Regions from separate parts of the Massilia sp. KIM genome, predicted to be linked through region 2. Evidence: predicted binding sites of a transcription regulator. Region 2 holds the regulator's gene; the other holds the start of a gene.
The links. The regulator LexA, encoded in region 2, represses DNA repair genes until DNA is damaged. The targets are predictions, from matches to a motif close to ACTGTATNNNNATACAGT.

Region 1 (3,169 bases), on a different contig from region 2:
GACGGCCGCCATGCCGCGCAGGGCGCCGGCCACCCGGCTGTCGGCGGCGAAGCGGGTGTGCAGCACGGCCAGGGCCAGCACCACCACCAGCGGAACCGCGATCATGCCGGCCAGCGCCGTCATGGCGCCGCGAAGGCCGAACCAGCGCGCGCCCAGCATCATCGACAGGTTGACCACGTTCGGGCCGGGCATGGTCTGGGCCACCGCCCAGTCCTCGACGAATTCCTCGTTGCTGAGCCAGCGGCGGCGCTCGACCACCTCGCGCTGGACGACCGCCAGCACGCCGCCGAAGCCCTGCAGCGCTAGCAGGGTGAAGGCGACGAACAGCTCGGTGAGCGAGTTGGGGCGGGGACGCTCGGCGTCGGCGGTGGCGGAGCCGGGAGCGGAAGTCGGGGTCATCCCGGCATTATCGCCGCCCGCGGCCTCCGCTGTCCATGTTCAGCCGCCGCCGATGCCGCGCATCACGCGGCCGCTGCCGCCGCATTCGGGGCAAGGCTTGCCGTCCTGCTTGCCGGTGCCGGCGCAGGCGTCGCACAGGTCTTCGCCGGCGCCGGGCGTGCCGGGGGCGGCTTCGTCGCCGGGGTTCAGGGCGGGATTGGTTTGATTGTTCATGGCGGCCTCGCTGAGAGTGGATGGGCCGATTGTAGGCAGGCGGCGCGCCGGATGGCGCAGCGCAGGACAGGCGCCGCGCCGGGGAGGACACCGACCCGGAAATCTCGTGCTTGATACCGGTTTGATATTGACTTCGATGAAAGATCCCCAATAATCCTGAGGCGGCAATCATTTTCCTGGAGGCCAGTCCATGAGCCCGTTTCCCGCCTTGCTGTGCGACGATCCCGTTGCACTGAACCATGAACTCCGAAGCAATCACCTCCAGCGCGACATCGTCGGCCGCGGCATCATGCTGCTGGGGGACTTCGGCATCCTGGCCGCCCTGGAATTCCTCAAGTCGCATGCGGTCGCGCCCAGCGTGATCGAGCGCGTGCTGCTGGAGCCGGGGCGGCGCGCCGCTTCCTGAGCGCCTGTCGACGTCGGCTTATACACACCACCCTGCACGGGAAAGCAACCGGATCCCTGGTGGACAAAGCTGCAGGAGGCCGACGTAAACCCTTGATTTTCGGGGCTATCGACACTGCCTTCCCAATAGGCAAATTGTTGAAACCCGCATCCCGGGCCGCATTCGGCGTGTCAAGCCCCCGCTTTTCCACAGTGTTTTCCACAGACTTTGTGGATATCCGGAAAACGGCTTATGTTTCCGCGACTTAGCGCGGCCAGTAGAGGTGAATCGTCAGGAAGGGCGGGATCCAGGAGATATCGGGCGGTAATTTTTACTTGCGGTTTATAACTGGATAAATGTACAGTATGGGCATTTTCCAGCTCCGCCATTATGTCCGACGTCCTCGCGCCGCCTCCCGCCACCGATCCCTTCGCCAGCCTCAATGCCGAGCAGCGCGCGGCGGTCGAGCACGACATCGGCGTCGACAAGCCGCGTCCGCTCCTGATCGTTGCCGGGGCCGGTTCGGGCAAGACCAATACCCTGGCGCACCGGGTGGCGCGCCTGATCCAGGCCGGCGCCGATCCCCAGCGCATCCTGCTCCTGACCTTCTCGCGCCGCGCGGCCGGCGAGATGTCGCGCCGCGCCAGCGGCGTGCTGCACCGGCTTCTCCGGCGCGGCGGCCAGGAAAGCCCGATCGACCTGCCCTGGGCCGGCACCTTCCACGCCATCGGCGCGCGCCTGCTGCGCGAGTTCGCGGGACGGATCGGCCTGGACGAGTCCTTCACCATCCACGACCGCGGCGATTCCGAAGACCTGATGGGCATGGTGCGCCACGAGATCGGCCTGTCGCAGACCGAGAAGCGCTTCCCGCTCAAGGGCACTTGCCTGGCGATCTACTCGCGCGTGGTCAACAGCCGCGAGCCGCTGGAGCAGGTGCTGCAATCGACCTTCCCCTGGTGCAGCGAATGGGAAGACCGGCTCAAGACCCTGTTCGGGGCCTACGTCGACGCCAAGCAGGAGCAGAACGTGCTGGACTACGACGACCTGCTGCTGTTCTGGTCCGAGATGGCGGCCGACCCGGTGCTGGGGCCGGAGCTGGGCGCGCTGTTCGACCACGTGCTGGTCGACGAATACCAGGACACCAACCGCCTGCAGGCCAGCATCCTGACCGGCATGAAGCCGGACGGCGCGGGCGTGGTGGTGGTCGGCGACGACGCCCAGTCGATCTACGCCTTCCGCGGCGCGACGGTGCGCAACATCCTCGACTTTCCCCAGCAGTTCAGCCGGCCCGCGCACCTGATCACCCTGGAGCGCAACTACCGCTCGACCCAGCCCATCCTGGACGCCTCGAACGCCCTGATCGCGGCCGCGCTGGAGCGCCACGCCAAGACCCTGTGGACCGAGCGCGCCTCGAGCATCAAGCCCCAGCTGGTCCTGATCCCGGACGAGGCCGAGCAGGCGCGCTGGGTCTGCGCCCGGGTGCTGGAGCAGCGCGAGGCCGGCGTGGCCCTGACCAAGCAGGCGGTGCTGTTCCGCGCCGCCAGCCACAGCGCCGCGCTGGAGCTGGAACTGATGCGGCGTAACATCCCCTTCGTAAAGTTCGGCGGCCTCAAGTTCCTGGAAGCCTCGCACATCAAGGACGTGCTGGCGGTGCTGCGTTTCGCCCAGAACCCGAGCGGACGCCTGGCGGGCTTTCGCGCGGTCCAGCTGATTCCCGGGATCGGCCAGGCCACCGCCTCGCGCCTGCTGGACGCCATGGCCGAGAGCGCCGATCCGCTGGCGGCGCTGGAAGCCTTCGCGCCGCCCGCGCGCAGCCGCGCCGACTGGGACGGCTTCGTCGCCCTGTACCGGCGCCTGCGCACGCCGGGGCTGCGCTGGCCCGCCGACATCGAGCTGGTCAAGGCCTGGTACCTGCCGCACCTGGAGCGCCTGCACGACGACGCCGCCGTGCGCGCCGCCGACGTCGAGCAGCTGGCGGTGCTGGCGGGCGGCCACGGCAGCCGCGAAGCCTTCCTGGCCGAGATCACGCTCGACCCGCCGGAGGCCACCAGCGACCGCGCCGGCCCGCCGCTGCTGGACGAGGACTACCTGATCCTGTCGACCATCCATTCGGCCAAGGGGCAGGAGTGGAGCTCGGTGCACGTGCTCAACGTGGTGGACGGCTGCATTCCC
Region 2 (3,169 bases):
TTCTTGCGCTTGAACAGCGGGTTTTGCTGTTTGCGCTTCTCTTTGAGCTTAGCTTTGTTTTTGTCGAACTTTTTACCGAATGCCATTTTGAGGCTCCTGTATCTATCTAGTGCCGACTAGGCGGCTTGGAAATCAATGATGTGAAACACCAGGGCTTTGCTGTTGCGGTTTTTCCGTGCGAGGAATCCGGTGAACTGGTAGCTGGCGCCGAGTTCGGCGCTGCCGAACCTGCCCGAGATCTCCCCCGCGGCGAACGCGGGAATCTCGAACTCCACGAGTCTTGCGACACCGGCTTCTTCCTGCTGCCCCGAGTGCATCAGGATGGCGGACACGATGGGCACGCCGGCCGGGGTGTAACGCAGGACATCACGCTCGGCGATGGTCGCGACGAGCTGGAGCTGGTTCACTACCTGTTACTTCGAATTCCTGGGAAAAACTCAGGCAGCTGCGGCCGGAGCAGCGGCTGCTGCTTCTGCGCGGTGGCTCTTGGCTGCGTCTTCGCGCTGCACCGACTTCATCATCGGCGACGGTGCGGTTTCGGCCTTCTTCATCTTAACGGTCAGATGACGCAGGACGGCATCATTGAATTTGAATGCGGTTTCCAGCTCGACCAGGGTCTCGTTGTCGCACTCGATGTTCATGCAGATGTAGTGTGCCTTCGGCAGCTTCTGGATCTGGTAAGCCATCTGGCGACGGCCCCAGTCTTCCACGCGATGGATGTTACCGCCGCGGCTGGTCACCGTGGTCTTGTAACGCTCGATCATCGCCGGAACTTGCTCGCTCTGGTCCGGGTGGACGATAAAAACGATTTCATAATGACGCATGCAACACTCCTTGAGGACGTTTAAACAAATGCCCACCTCGGCGTCAAGACGAGTGTGGGAAGGGAAAGCCTTCGATTATAGCCTGAAAAATGGGCGAATGGGAAATGGAATCTTGGCCCGGAGGGGCTGGCGGCGGCTTCCGAAGGGCGCGTTTTGCGGGCAAACCACGCCGATCTGGGCTTCCTGGCCGCGATTGCACGGTTTTTTTACACTTTTCGTGCGTTTCCCCTTGCGCATAGCAGAATACTGTACAAAAATACAGTCTACTCCTACAACCATATGCCGTAAGACATCCATGCTCAAGCTCACTGCAAGGCAAGAACAGATCCTTAACCTGATCAAGGAAGCGATCGAGAACACCGGTTTCCCGCCGACACGCGCCGAGATCGCGGCCGAACTGGGCTTCAAGTCGGCCAATGCGGCCGAGGAGCATCTGCAGGCGCTGGCGCGCAAGGGCGCCATCGAAATCTCGCCGGGCACTTCGCGCGGCATCCGCCTGGTCGGCGCGACGGTCGAGCAGATCCCGATGCCGCCGCCGGCCATGATGATGTCCCTGCCCCTGGTCGGCCGCGTGGCCGCCGGCTCGCCTATCCTGGCCCAGGAGCACGTGGAAGCCACCTACAGCGTCGACGCCGCGATGTTCTCGGCCCGGCCTGACTTCCTGCTGAAGGTCAAGGGCTGGTCGATGCGCGACGCGGGCATCTGCGACGGCGACTTCCTGGCGGTGAAGAAGATCGACAGCGCCAAGAACGGGCAGATCGTGGTGGCGCGCCTGGGCGACGAGGTGACGGTCAAGCGTTATCGCAAGACGGGGGATACGGTGGAGCTCTTGCCGGAGAATCCGGACTTCAAGGTGATCCGCGTCGAACCGGGCGACGAGTTCGCGCTCGAGGGGCTGGCGGTGGGCTTGATGCGCAGCTGGCATTGAGCTGCGGCGCGGTGCCGTAACCCTGCGCTGCGAAGGCCGCTGCGGGTTGCTGTAACACTGCGCTGCGAATGCCACTGCGGGTTGCTGTAACACTGCGCTGCGAACTTGGATCCCCGCCTTCGCGGGGATGACGTTGGTTAAGTCAGGGAAGCGTTGGTGTGTGTGTGACTTCGGCCACGTACCCAAACACGTCGTCCCCGCGGAGGCGGGGACCCAAGTTTGCGCGAACCACCCCAAGCGTATTACTTGCCCTTCTCCGCCGCCGCATCCTTGATCATGGCATTGTGCTGCAACATATAGACCCCGGCCGCCGCCTTCCACGCCGCGAAACTTGGGTCCCGGCCTTCGCCGGGACGACGTTGGTTGAGGGTGCGGAGCACTCCGGCGAAGCGACTTCGGCCTCCGGCGCCAGCACGTCGTCCCGGCGCAGGCCGGGACCCAAGTTTGCCTGAACCACCCCCAGCGTATTACTTGCCCTTCTCCGCCGCCGCATTCTTGATCATGGCATTGTGCTGCAGCACGTAGGCCTCGGTCGCCGCCTTCCACGCCGCGAAGTCCGCCAGGATCAGCTTCGAGCTCACTTTCGCCTCCTCCGCGACGTTCTCTCGCACCCGTTCCAGGTGGGCCGCCGAGGCCTCGGTTTCCTGCTTGTTCATGAGCTTGGCGATATCCGCAGGAATCTTCTTGGTCAGCGGCGAATTCGCGTTCAGGTTGGTGACGAACTTGTTGTAGCAGTTCTGCCAGGTATTCACCGCCGCACCCACCCGGTCGATCTCTTCGTTGATCTTGGACATGGCCGGAATGCGCGGCGCCGGGCAACGGAATTCGCCCGACTTCAGGTCGGCGCCGTCATAGCCCTTGACCCAGTAATCGATGTCCGCGCGCCGCTCGACGCGCTGCTTCATCACGTCCAGCGAGGCAGCCGCCACCTTGTTGCCCTTGGCCGCCGCCTTGCGGAACAGCGCCTCGGCCTTGGCCTCGTCCACCTCCCCCGCCTCACCGTACCAGTACATCTGCCCCAGGTGCTGCTGGGCTTCCGGATTGCCCGCGTTGGCCAGCTTGGTGTAGAGCTTGAGCGCGGTCGCGTAATCCTTCTTCTCGAAGGCGGCGTGCGCGTCTTCGAGCTCGCCGGCGAAGGCCTGGGTGGACAGCAGCAGGGACAGGGTCAGGATGGAAAGCGAACGTTTCATGGGGTTGTCGTAAAAGGCCGATCGAACACCCATGATAGCGGTATTCCGCTGCTGCGCTCAACCGCCAAAACACAACGCCGGCATGAAGCCGGCCGCGTATTGACGAAGCGGATACGGCTCAGGCGTCGAGCGCCTGGCGGAAGTCCGCCAGCAGGTCGTCCGTGTCCTCGATCCCGACCGAGACCCGGATCAGGGACTCGGCGATGCCCATGCTGGCGCGGCGCTCC

Region 1: a site for LexA is predicted at 1,345-1,362, ahead of B0920_RS03505 (ATP-dependent helicase). Genes of this name have one in related genera too.

Annotation. Positions count from the first base shown of each region.
Region 1 is NZ_MVAD01000001.1:768,618-771,786, forward strand. Features, by position in the region: gene B0920_RS03495 (chromate transporter) at 1-399, opposite strand, end outside; gene B0920_RS25875 (hypothetical protein) at 439-612, opposite strand; gene B0920_RS03500 (hypothetical protein) at 803-1,018, shown strand; gene B0920_RS03505 (ATP-dependent helicase) at 1,388-3,169, shown strand, end outside.
Region 2 is NZ_MVAD01000002.1:1,228,970-1,232,138, reverse strand. Features, by position in the region: gene rpsR (30S ribosomal protein S18) at 1-86, opposite strand, end outside; gene priB (primosomal replication protein N) at 117-407, opposite strand; gene rpsF (30S ribosomal protein S6) at 438-824, opposite strand; gene lexA (transcriptional repressor LexA) at 1,120-1,752, shown strand; gene B0920_RS20225 (tetratricopeptide repeat protein) at 2,220-2,942, opposite strand; gene B0920_RS20220 (cystathionine gamma-synthase family protein) at 3,061-3,169, opposite strand, start outside.